Regions from separate parts of the Rugosimonospora acidiphila genome, predicted to be linked through region 2. Evidence: riboswitches for the same ligand, from Rfam matches in the RefSeq annotation. Region 2 holds a riboswitch; the other holds the start of a gene.

Region 1 (6,301 bases), on a different contig from region 2:
CACCAGGCGCCGCAATTCGGTCAGCGAGGAGGGCCGGTGCACGCGGGACGGCGTGAACGTCACGTTGCCGGCCCAGTTCGTGATCGACTCCATCGCCGCTCAGCATAGCGGCCGGTCTGGGGCCGCGGCACCCCGCGGCACCCGCCGGTCGCGACCGGTGGCCGACGGCGATGGTGCCGCCGGTCGCGACCGGTGGCCGACGGCGACGGTGCCGCCGGCCACCGGTGCGAACCCGCTGATCAGTACCGGTAGTGCTCGGGCTTGTACGGTCCGGCCACCTCGACGCCGATGTACTCGGCCTGCTCCGGCCGCAGTTCGGTCAGGCGTACGCCCAGCGCGTCCAGGTGTAGGCGCGCCACCTTCTCGTCCAGGTGCTTGGGCAGCCGGTACACCGCCCGGTCGTACTCGTCCGGCTTGGTGAACAGTTCGAGCTGGGCCAGCGTCTGGTTGGCGAACGAGTTGGACATCACGAAGCTCGGGTGGCCGGTCGCGTTGCCGAGATTGAGCAGCCGCCCCTCGGACAGCACGATGACGGCGTGCCCGTCCGGGAACCTCCACTCGTGCACCTGCGGCTTGATCTCGGTGCGCACGATGCCGGGCACCTGGGCCAGGCCCGCCATGTCGATCTCGTCGTCGAAGTGGCCGACGTTGCCGAGAATGGCGTTGTGCTTCATCCTCGCCAGGTGCTCGACCAGCACGATGCCGGTGTTCCCGGTCGTCGTGATGACCAGGTCGGCCCGCTCGACCACGTCCTCCAGCCGCACCACGTCCAGGCCGTCCATCGCGGCCTGCAACGCGCAGATCGGGTCGATCTCGGTGACCACCACCCGGGCGCCCTGGCCGCGCAGGGACTGCGTGGCACCCTTGCCGACGTCGCCGTAGCCGCACACCACGGCGAGCTTGCCGGCCAGCATCACGTCGGTGGCGCGGTTGATGCCGTCAACGAGGGAGTGCCGGATGCCGTACTTGTTGTCGAACTTGGACTTGGTGACGGAGTCGTTGACGTTGATGGCCGGGAACAGTAGCTCCCCGGCGCGGGCCAGCCGGTACAGACCGGTCACGCCGGCCGTGGTCTCCTCGGTGACCCCGCGCATTCCGGCGGCGATCCGGGTGAACCGCTGGCCGTCCTCCTCGAGGCTGCGCGCGAGCGTCGCGAGCAGGTACCCGTACTCCCGAGGGTCGTCCGGCCCCGGCGCAGGCACCTCACCCTTGGCCTCGTACGCGACGCCCCGGTGCACCAGCAGCGTCGCGTCGCCGCCATCGTCCACCAGCAGGTTGGGCCCCTGGCCGCCGGGGAACCGGAAGATTTGGTCGGCGCACCACCAGTACTCCTCCAGGGTTTCGCCCTTCCACGCGAACACCGGGGTACCCGCGGGCGCGTCCACGGTGCCGGCGCCCACCACGACCGCGGCGGCCGCCTCGTCCTGGGTGGAGAAGATGTTGCAGGATGCCCAACGCACCTCGGCGCCGAGCGCGACGAGCGTCTCGATCAGGACGGCGGTCTGCACCGTCATGTGCAGCGAGCCGCCGATCCTGGCCCCACGCAGCGGTCGCGCGGCCGCGTACTCGCGCCGGACCGCCATCAACCCCGGCATCTCGTGCTCGGCGAGGCGGATCTGGGTGCGGCCCCGGTCGGCCAGCGCCAGGTCGGCGACCGCGAACTCGACGCCGTTGACGTTCTGGTGTGTGACGCGCATGCTTCTTCCTCACTTCCCGGTCGAAGGCGAGGTGCCGCCTGCCGTGCCACGGGCACGACCGATCGACCCGGCGCGCGGCCACGGTGGGGTGGTCGCGCAGGCGGGTACGGCGAGTGGGGGTCGGCGGGCGCGCGAGGGTTCGCGCTACGCCCGGCGACGGATCGCGATGGGCCGGTGCCGCGTGGTTGATGGCAGAAGACTCGCCTCCTCTGATGACAGGAGGCGCCCTTGATGGTTAGTCAGCGCCCGAGCGTGGCGGATGGAATCCGTCGCAGCGCCTCTCGGGCGTGACCGCGGAACGAACCGCGATGGATTCGACGCTACCTCCGCGCTGCCGGCCCTCGCAACCGGGTCCGAACCCCTATGAACTGGCCCGGCCCGGTCGGGGTGCGGCCCGGCCCGTCACGGGGTGGCCCGCTCCGGCTCCGGCCGGTGCCGCGAGAACCACGGAATGACCGGCGAGGTCGCCCGCTGGTAGTCGGCGTACTCCGGGTAGCGCGATCTGGTGATGCTCTCGGTGAACACGGTCGAGCCGACGAACAGCAGGGTCAGCAGCACCGCCCCGACGACCGTCCACTGCCACGGCGAGCCGGCCGCGACCGCCCCGAACGCGAACACCAGCCACCACTGCGCCTGCTCGAAGAAGAAGTTCGGGTGCCGGGAGTACCGGAACAGTCCGGTCGACACGAACCGCGGACGAGGGTCGCGCCCCCCGGCCGTCTCGGCCTTCTTCCACCGCTGGAAGTTCCACTGCTGCTGGTCGGCGACCGTCTCGCCGACCAGGCAGGCGAGGAAGGCGACGGCCACCACCACGTCGCCCGTCCCGAACGTGCCGCGGTGGCGCAGCGCCGTCCACGCCGGCAGGCAGATCAGCAGCAGGATCACGTTCTGATAGATGGTGATGAAGAACAGGTTGAACAGTTCGAAGCGCCACCGCGGCATCCGGCCGCGCAGGACGACCCAGCGGTAGTCCTCGCCCCCGGGCGCGTAGCCGCCCTTGCGGGCGAAGTTGAAGGTCAGCCGGGCCCCCCAGAGGGCGACCAGCGCGAACATCGTGTCCAGCCGCGCGTCCGCGAAGCCGGCCGCGGCGGCGAACACGGCCAGATACGCCACCGGGATGATCGACCAGATCCGGTCGACCCAGGAGTGCTCGTTCGTCAGCAGCGACACCACCCAGACGGCGGCGCAGACCCCGGCGAGGACTTCGAGGCAGTGGACGAACGCATGCATGAACGCACCCTACTGATGACGGGGCCGCCGGCCCAGCCCGCCCCGGGCGCGCTAGGGGGCCTCCCCGATGTCGGGAGGCCGGCCACCAGCGCATCATCGACGGGTGATCGAGTCGCTGCCCAGGCGCCCCCACCCGGCGCTGTCCCTGCTCGTCTGCGCCCTGGCCGGTCTCGCCGTCGGCGGGCTGACCCTGGAGATGCAGGGTACGTTGCCGGGCGTTCTCAACCATCTGGGCAACTCGGGCGCGGTCTGGTCGCTGGCCGCCTTCGGGGCCGGCGCCGCCCTGCCGGTACGCGGCTTTCGCGCCGCCGTGGCGGGCACGCTGGTGCTGGTCGGCGCGGTGGTCGGGTACTACGGGTCGACCACCGCCTTCCTGCGCGACGACGTGAGCCGCGCGGCCCTGACCGGTCCGGCCGTGTGGATAGCGGTGGCCGTGGTGGCCGGACCCATCTTCGGGGTGGCGGGCGCGCTGTCGCGCGCCGGGCGGCCGGTGTACCGGGCGGCGGCCCTCGGCGCGCTCGGCGCCGTGTTCGTCGCCGAGGGGCTCTACCTGGCCGTCGTGGTGCGCCAGGCGGGCGAGGCCGCGCTGATGGTCGGCCTCGGCGTGGTGCTGCCACCGCTGCTGGGCCGCGGCGGCGCCGACCGGCTGCGCGGGCTGGCCGCGCTGGTCCCCATGACGCTGCTCGGCGCGGTCGCCACGGGGGTGGTGTACCTGGTCGCTCAGCTCGCCTTCCGTTGAGACCGCGACGCGTCGGCGCCCGCGACGGGCGGGCGCGCACGCCCGACGGTCAGGACTTCGACCGCGAGAAGAATCCGAACAACCCCCGCCGTGCCCCGCCCGAGCCCTCGGACCCCCGCCCCGACGACGCACCCACCAGCTCATCGGCGCCCGCGTCCACCGCCACCTCGGGGCCACCCAACCGGGCCCACTCCTCCTCCGACACCACCATCAACCGCTGCCCGTCCCACGGGGAGAACTCGCCCGCCTCCACCCGCTCGGCGAATCTCGCCAATGCCTGTGCGCGCGTCTGCGCAGGCCACGCCCGGACCACACCATCACCGCGCAGCACCACCCGATACCGCTTACCCATCCCCAGCATGCCAACGCCCTCCCACACATCGCCGTCGCGGGACCATACGCTAACGGACCATGGTGGCCGGTACCGAATCGCGTCACGCCAATTGGCTGGCGCGCGAACGCGCCCGGATGGCACCATGCCGACCATGCCCGGATCCGCCCCGCTTTCGCGCGACGCCGCCACCGCCCCGCGAGACGCTGGTTCATCCCCGCGCAACAGCGCCTCGTTCCCGCGGGACAGCGCCTCGTTCCCGTGGGACGTCGCCGAGCTGCTCGCGCGGTCGCGGCGTGGCGAACGGCTGAAGTACCTCCTCTTCTGGGGACACCAGCCCAGCCGCGACGGCGGCGTCGGACCGGGCTGCCTGAGCCAGTGGTGGCAGTCCCCGTTCGTCGCCGACGGCATCACGTACGCCACGGCCGAGCATTACATGATGGTGGGCAAGGCCCGGCTGTTCGGCGACGAGGCGATCGTCGAGCGGATGCTGGCTGCGCCGCACCCCGGCGCGGTCAAGGCGCTGGGCCGGGGGGTGCGGGGATTCGACCAGGCCACCTGGGAAGCTCACCGCCGCGACATCGTCACCGCCGGTAATCTGGCCAAGTTCGGCGCGCACCCGGACCTCCGCGAGTACCTGCGCGGCACCGGCGAGCGGGTGCTGGTCGAGGCCAGTCCGGTGGATCGGGTCTGGGGCATCGGCCTGGCGGCCACGGATCCGCGCGCCGGCAACCCGGCCACCTGGCGCGGCCACAACCTGCTCGGCTTCGCGCTGATGGAGGTCCGCGCCCGGCTCGCCTGAACCGGGCGTGGAACGGCTCAGCGCAGCCGGCGGACGACCTCGTCCGCGCCGATCGTGCGGCTCACCGACTCCGGGTCCTCGCCGGCCAGTTCGGTGCCGGCGATCTGCGCGTACACCTCGGCGAACGCCTCGAACAGAGCCGGGGTCAGGCCGGCGGCGCGCTGGGTGGCCGCGATCTCGCGCATCTCCGGCACGTACCGGTGTGCCTTGCTGGCGGCCGTGGCGACCGCGACGCTGTACTCGCGCCCGTCGTACCCGCTGCCGGTCAGGTCGGCGAGCACCTCGTCGAGTACCCCGTGGGTTTCGGCCACCCGCATCGCCTGGGCGTACAGCCCGACGAGTCCCTTGTAGACACTTGCCGTGCACATCTTCAGCGCGCTGGCGGTGCCCGGCCGCTCGCCCAGCACGATGGGCTCGACGTCCCGCCAGGGCAGCCCGGCCACCTCGCCGGCGCGCGGGCCGGAGAAGTAGAGCCGGGCACCGGGGCGCACCGTCGGCGGTGGGCCGGAGATCGAGCCGTCCACGAAGTCCAGCGGCGCCAGGATGCCGGCCACTTCGTCCACAGTGGACGGCGAGATGGCGTTGAGGTCGGCGACCAGTGGATCGGCCCCGGTACGGGTGGCCGCCGCGCGCAGCTCGCGGGCGGCGTGGCCGGCCGCGCCGGGCGGCGTGACCACCAGCACGACGTCGGCCCGCCGGACCACCTCGTCGAGCGAGGCCACCACGTCGAGGCCGGCCTCGGCGGCCAGCCGTGCCGTGCGGTCGGACCGCCCCTGGGTGGTGGTGAGCACGGTGGCTCCGCCGGAACGCAGGGCGTGGCCGAGGCCCGCGCCCATGTGACCGGCGCTGTGGATGCCGACGACGGCCATCGCGCTCCTTCCGGACGGCCCGGCCGACCGCCGGGCGATGGTGATGCCCCGCCCCGCACGTTACTGGAGGCGCCCCGCCGCCCCGCGCCACGGTGGGTCCGCTCACCCGTCCGCGTCGGGCGTCAGCGGCTCGACCCGCATCGTGTAGGCCCGCACGCGTGGCGAGACGACCTGGCGCAGCGCGCCGAACTGCCAGCGGTACTTGGCCCGGTACGCCTCGTCGACCGCGCGGTTGACCGGGTCGTCGTTCAGGTTCTCGATGGCCACCGGGTACCGCCTGGGTCCGTCGATGAACGTCGCCCGGCCGGTGCGTCGCACCCGCCGGTACCACTTGGACTGCGGGCCGTAGCCGCTGCGGATGTACCCGACGCCGTCCACCACCACCGCCCAGATGGGGGTCACGACTTCGCCCCCGTTGGCCAGTTCGGTGGCGAGGTGCACGGTCTTCGTGCGGGTGAGGTAGTCGATGACGGCCATGGTGGCTCCTCGATCGTTGGGTCGGGTACCCGCCGACCGGCCCGATGGCCGGCCGGCGGGGGGTCTCAGTCGCCCAGCCTCAGGTAGTCCTCCAGCGCGGTGAACGCCCGGCTCCCGTCGGCGTCGGCCAGCTTCGGCGTGACGAACTCGGTGGTC
Region 2 (6,301 bases):
AGGGTGGCGCCGAGCAGGCGCGGCAGCTGCCCGCCCACGTCGCCGACCTCGGCGCCGTAGGTGAGGCCGGCGAGCAGCCCGGCGACGGCGAGCAGGAACGCGCTGCCGACCACGGCGAACGTGGCGTGGCTCGTGGCCCAGGCGATCCGGCTCACCCGGGTGGCCAGCAGGGGCTCCGCGCGCAGCCCGGTCTCCTCGGCGCGCAGCCGCAGCGTGGCCTGCACCGCGTACACCGCGGCGACCAGCCCCAGCACGCCGAGCACGACGGACAGGTAGGCGTTGATCGCGTCGCCCTTGCCGCCCAGCCGGGACAGCACGTCCGTGATGTCGGCATTGTCGCTCAGCAGGCCGTTGATGCCGTTGGCGATCGACCCGACCACCACGCCCACCACGGCGAATACGACCGTCCAGGCGAGCAGTGCGCCCCGCTGCAGCCGCCAGGCCAGCGCGATGGGGGTGCGCAGCCGGGCCGAAGCCGTGGCCGGGCCGGTACCCGCGGCGAACATGCCGGCGCCGAGGTTCCGCCGGGCGGCCAGCGCGTACCCGACCCCGAGTACCAGCAGTGCGAAGGCCACCGGCAGGGCGAGCACCCACCAGCGTTCGTCGGCGTACGAGCGGACCTGCTGGCACCAGCCGATCGGGGAGAGCCAGGACAGCCACGACGGACCGTTCGCGCCCGCCGAGTCGCCGGCCGCCCGGAGCAGGTACGACGCCCCGAGCGCGGCGCCGGCCAGGCCGTTCGCGGCCCGGGCGCCCTCGCTCAGCTGCGCGGTCAGCGCGGCGATCCCGGCGAACACCAGGCCGCACGCGGAGAAGCACAGCCCCGCCGAGATCGAACCGGTGGCCGGGGTACCGATGGCGATCATGCCCAGCGCGATCAGCGCGCCCAGCACCAGGTCGGCCACGAGCGCGGTGAGCAGCGCGGCGGTCAGCGGCGCGTACCGCCCGACCGCCCCCGCGCCGACCAGTTCCAGCCGGCCGCTCTCCTCCTCGGCCCGGCTGTGGCGGACCACGATGAGCAGGCTCATCAGCCCGACGAGGACGAACACCAGGCCGCCGGGCTTCCACATGGTGATGCCGCCGATGGTGTCCAGCGCGGTGGCCGGCCCGTAGATGGCCAGCACGGACGAGTCCCCGGCCAGCCCGGCGGCGAGCTTGCGCAGAGATTCGGCGTCGGGGTAGAGCGACACGGCGCTGGACGCCGAGCCGACCATGACGACGGCGAGCACCGCCACCCAGGCCGGGATCATCAGCCGGTCGCGGCGCAGCGCCAGCCGGGTCAGCGTGCCGGTGCCGGCCAGCGCGCTCATCGCCGGCCCGCCGAAGACCGGTTCACCGGCGACTGGGCGTCCGGCGGTTGGGTGCCGGGGCGTGGGGACTGGGTCGGGGTCAGGCCGGCGGGCGCCGTGGCGGCGCCGTCCCGCTCGTAGTGCCGCAGGAACAGCTCCTCCAGGGTGGGCGGCTGGCTGACCAGGCCGCGCACCCCCGACCGGGTGAGCTCCACCAGCACCTCGGACAGGTGCGCGTTGTCCACCTCGAGGCGTACCCGGTCGCCCTGAACGTCCAGGTCGTGCACCCCGGGCAGCCCGGCCAGGCCGGCCGGCACGGCGGCGAGCTCGGCCGAGATCGACGTGCGGGTGAGGTGGCGCAGCTCGGTGAGCGTGCCGGTCTCCACCGTGCGGCCGTTGCGCACGATGCTGACCCGGTCGCACAACGCCTCCACCTCGGCCAGGATGTGGCTGGACAGCAGCACGGTGCGCCCGGCCCGCCGCTCCTCGGCGACGCAGTCGCGGAAGACCGCCTCCATCAGCGGGTCCAGCCCCGAGGTCGGCTCGTCGAGGACCAGCAGCTCCGCGTCGGAGGCGAGCGCGGCGACGAGGGCCACCTTCTGGCGGTTGCCCTTGGAGTAGGCGCGGCCCTTCTTCGTCGGGTCGAGGTCGAAGCGCTCCAGCAGCTGCGCCCGGCGGCCGGGGTCCAGGCCGCCGCGCAGCCGGCCGAGCAGGTCGATGACCTCCCCGCCGGAGAGATTGGGCCACAGCATGACATCGCCGGGCACGTAGGCCAGCCGGCGGTGCAGGGTGGTGGCGTCTCGCCACGGATCGCCGCCGAGCAGCCGAACCGAGCCGGCATCCTTGCGCAGCAGGCCCAGCAGTACGCGGATGGTGGTCGACTTCCCGGCCCCGTTGGGCCCCAGGAAGCCATGCACCTCACCGGTTTGCACGCACAGGTCAAGGCCGTCCAGGGCGCGGGTGCGACCGAACGACTTGACCAGCCCCGATACGTCAATCGCGGTAGTCATATTCGCGAAGCTACACTTGATTCACAAATCCGTGAAGATTCTGAAACATATAGAGTCTGTCAAGATGCCGAGGGAAGATCCGAAGGAGATGGTGTGTCCATGACCGCCCTGCCCGACCCGGCGCGCGACGGCGCGGCCGGCCCGAATGGGACCCCGAGCGGCACGGATCCGTGGCGCGCCGCGCCCGGCGGCGCCGGGCCGGGCGGTACGGGTGGTGGCGGGGTCGAGCGCGACCCCGAGGCGGTCCTGGGCTTCATCGAGCGGTTCGCGTCGGCCCTCATCGACGCCGGCATGGCCCGGATGCCGTCCCGGGTCTTCTGTGGCCTGCTCGCCACCGACTCCGGCCGGCTGAGCGCCGCCGAACTCGCCGACCTGCTCCGGGTGAGCCCGGCCGCTATCTCCGGCGCGGTGCGTTACCTGCTCCAGGTCCACCTGATCACCCGGGAGCGCGACCCGGCCCGACGCCGCGACGTCTACCGGGTCGAGAAGGACGTCTGGTACGAGCTCGTGATCAGCCGTGATCAGATGCTCCTCCGCTGGAAGCGCACCCTCGAGGAGGGGATCGCGGCGGTGGGAGCCGACACGCTGGCCGGCGACCGGCTGGCCGAGACGCTGGACTTCTTCGAGTTCCTGCGCCAGGAGATGCCCAGGATGCAGCGGCGGTGGCGGGAGTACCGGCTCGCCCGGGACGGCGCCGCGCAGCCAGCCCCGGCCGCCCAGCCCGATCAGCCCGACCAGGCGGCCCAGCCCGACCAGGCGGCCTCGCCGGGTCGGCCGTAACCGGCGCCGGGATCGCGGTACGCGGATGTCGAGGGCGGGGCGCCCACTCCGACCAAGGGGTGTGGGCGCGCCACCGGGCGCGCGGATCCTGAGGAGCCCGAGATGAAGTACCTGCTGTTGACCTACGGCAACCAGGAGAAGTGGGCCTCGCTGCCGGCCGAGGAGTGGCCGGAGGCGATCGCGAAGCAGGAGGCGTTCAACGCCAGGTACCGCGAGACGGGGGAGTTGCTCGGGGCCTACGGGCTGGCCGACGCGGTCAACACCCGGCTCGTCCGGCGGGCCGACGGGATGCCGGTCGTCACCGACGGGCCGTACCTGGAGACCAAGGAGTATCTCGCGAGCTTCTACCTGGTCGACTGCGAGAGCGAACAGCGTGCCCTGCGGATCGCGGCGGACATGCCCTGGGCCGACGCGGAGCCGGTCGAGCTGTGGCCGATCCTGCACGAGTCCGCGTAGGGCGGCACCTGGAACAGGATCGGCACGTGGATCAGGATCGGCGCGTCGAGGACCTGCTGCGCGAGCTGGCGCCGCGGGTACTCGGCGCGCCCGTGCGCCGGTACGGGCGGTTCGACGCGTGCGAGGACGCCAGGACGGCAGCCTGGTGCCGCTGGCCGAGCAGGACCGCGGCGCCTGGGACGGGCACCGCGTCGCCGAGGGGGTAGCGCTGATCACCGAGGCGCTGCCCGCCGGGCCGGTGGGCCCGTACCAGCTGCAGGCGGCGATCGCCGCCGTACACGACGAGGCCAGGCACCTGGACGACACGGACTGGCCGCAGGTCCTGGCGCTGTACGGCCTGCTGGAGCGGGTGTCGCCCAACCCGATGGTGACCCTCAACCGGGCGGTGGCGCTCGCCATGGTGCACGGGCCGGCGCCGGCCCTGGAGCTGATCGCCCCGCTGGCGGCGGACGGCCGGATGGCGCGCCATCACCGGCTGTTCGCGACCCGGGCTCACCTGCTCGAGCTGTCCGGCCGCTCCGACGAGGCGGCCCGCCCGGCGAGTGAGGGCGTTCACAGCCCGCCGCCCCCTATCGAGGGCGCCGCCGGTTAGGGGTCGCATGGCCCGGAATGCCGCATCGGCTCTGGTATTCTTGGCCCAGGCCGAGAGGCGCTGCAACGGACTCGGGTCCGCCACGCTCGGCCTGAGTGTTCCGGCAAGGGCGCCTCCGACACATCGGAGGTGGTTCAGTTGCCGACATCGGTGGATCGTGACGCAACGCAGGCCCTCAGGCGGCTGCTGGATCAGCGGATAGCAGTGCTCGACGGTGCCTGGGGCACGATGCTGCAGGGCGCCGGGCTCACCCCGGCCGACTACCGCAATGATCGGCTGGCCGACCACCCGTACGACGTGGCCGGCGATCCCGATCTGCTCAACCTGACGCGCCCCGACATCATTCTCGACGTACACCGTAAGTATCTTGCGGCCGGCGCGGACATCACCACCACCAACACGTTCACCGCCACCAGCATCGGCCAGGCGGACTACCACCTGGAGCCGCTGGTCAGGGAGATGAACCTGCGCGGCGCCCAGCTGGCGCGCCAGGCCGCCGACGAGTTCGGCGGCCGCTTCGTCGCCGGTTCGATCGGTCCGTTGAACGTGACCCTGTCGCTGTCGCCCCGGGTCGAGGACCCGGCCTACCGGGCGGTCACCTTCGACCAGGTCTACGCCGCGTACGCCGAGCAGATCCAGGCGCTTGCCGACGGCGGCGTCGACCTGCTGCTGATCGAGACGATCTTCGACACGCTCAACGCCAAGGCCGCGATCGCCGCCGCCCGCGACGTCGCGCCACAGCTGCCGCTGTGGATCTCGGTGACCATCGTCGACCTGAGCGGGCGCACCCTGTCGGGGCAGACGGTCGAGGCGTTCTGGCGCTCGATCGAGCACGCCCACCCGCTGGTCGTCGGGGTGAACTGCTCCCTGGGCGCGGAGGAGATGCGCCCGTACGTCGCCGACCTGGCGCGGCTGGCCGGCACGTACACCGCCTGTCACCCCAACGGCGGCCTGCCCAACGCGTTCGGCGGGTACGACCAGACGCCCGAGCAGTTCTCCGGCCTGGTCTCGGAGTTCGCCGGGTCCGGGATGGTCAACGTCGTCGGCGGGTGCTGCGGCACGACGCCCGATCACATCGCGCGGCTGGCCTCCGCCGTCTCCGCCCAGGCCCCGCGCCCGGTGCCGGCGCCGCCGGCCGCCACCCGGTTCAGCGGCCTGGAGCCCTTCGCGATCGGCCCCGACACCGGGTTCGTGATGATCGGCGAGCGCACCAACGTGACCGGCTCGGCGCGCTTCCGGCGGCTCATCGAGTCCGACGACTACCAGGCGGCGGTGGACGTCGCGCTGGAGCAGGTGCGCGGCGGAGCCAACCTGCTCGACGTCAACATGGACGCCGACCTGCTCGACAGCGAGCGGGCGATGACCAAGTTCCTGAACCTGATCTCGACCGAGCCCGAGGTCGCCCGCATCCCGATCATGATCGACAGCTCGCGGTGGAGCGTGCTGGAGGCCGGGCTCAAGTGCGTACAGGGCAAGGGCGTGGTCAACTCGATCAGCCTCAAGGAGGGCGAGGAGCCGTTCCTCGAGCACGCCCGGCGCATCCGGGGCTACGGCGCCGGGGTCGTCGTGATGGCCTTCGACGAGCAGGGGCAGGCCGACACCACCGAGCGCAAGGTGGAGATCTGCGGCCGCGCCTACGACCTGCTCACGCAGAAGGTCGGGTTCGCCCCCGAGGACATCGTGTTCGACCCCAACGTGCTCGCCGTCGCCACCGGCATCGCCGAGCACAACGGGTACGCGAAGGCGTTCATCGACGCGCTGCCCCTGATCAAGCAGCGCTGCCCGGGCGTCCGGACCAGCGGCGGCATCTCCAACCTGTCGTTCTCGTTCCGCGGCAACGACGTGGTACGCGAGGCGATGCACTCGGCGTTCCTGTTCTACGCCGTGCGCGCCGGGCTGGACATGGGCATCGTCAACGCCGGCCAGCTCGCCGTGTACCAGGACATCCCCGCCGACCTGCTGGAACTCGTCGAGGACGTGCTGTTCGACCGGCGTCCGGACGCCACCGACCGGCTCGTCACGTTCGCGCAGACGGTCAGCGGCACCGGTACCCGGCGCACCGTCGACCTGTCCTGGCGCGAGGCGCCGGTTCGGCAGCGGCTGGCGCACGCGCTCGTGCACGGCATCGTCGACTTCATCGAGGAGGACACCGAAGAGGCCCGGCAGGAGGCGGC

The links. A riboswitch is a leader RNA that binds a small molecule or an ion and turns the genes downstream of it on or off. The one in region 2 is predicted to bind S-adenosylhomocysteine.
Region 1: it holds a riboswitch for S-adenosylhomocysteine, as region 2 does, so the genes downstream of both, ahcY (adenosylhomocysteinase) here and metH (methionine synthase) in region 2, are expected to answer to the same signal.

Annotation. Positions count from the first base shown of each region.
Region 1 covers NZ_BAABJQ010000026.1:2,804-9,104, reverse strand. The annotation lists gene ABEA87_RS32285 (FAD-binding protein) at 1-93, opposite strand, end outside; gene ahcY (adenosylhomocysteinase) at 240-1,697, opposite strand; S-adenosyl-L-homocysteine riboswitch at 1,911-1,986, opposite strand; gene ABEA87_RS32275 (DUF1295 domain-containing protein) at 2,100-2,927, opposite strand; gene ABEA87_RS32270 (DUF6518 family protein) at 3,031-3,666, shown strand; gene ABEA87_RS32265 (hypothetical protein) at 3,716-4,018, opposite strand; gene ABEA87_RS32260 (NADAR family protein) at 4,152-4,799, shown strand; gene ABEA87_RS32255 (DUF1932 domain-containing protein) at 4,817-5,668, opposite strand; gene ABEA87_RS32250 (DUF2255 family protein) at 5,771-6,145, opposite strand; gene ABEA87_RS32245 (SDR family NAD(P)-dependent oxidoreductase) at 6,211-6,301, opposite strand, start outside.
Region 2 covers NZ_BAABJQ010000025.1:33,935-40,235, forward strand. The annotation lists gene ABEA87_RS31745 (ABC transporter permease) at 1-1,310, opposite strand, end outside; gene ABEA87_RS31750 (ABC transporter ATP-binding protein) at 1,307-2,299, opposite strand; gene ABEA87_RS31755 (GbsR/MarR family transcriptional regulator) at 2,393-3,079, shown strand; gene ABEA87_RS31760 (YciI family protein) at 3,182-3,535, shown strand; gene ABEA87_RS31765 (RNA polymerase sigma factor) at 3,654-4,127, shown strand; S-adenosyl-L-homocysteine riboswitch at 4,174-4,250, shown strand; gene metH (methionine synthase) at 4,278-6,301, shown strand, end outside.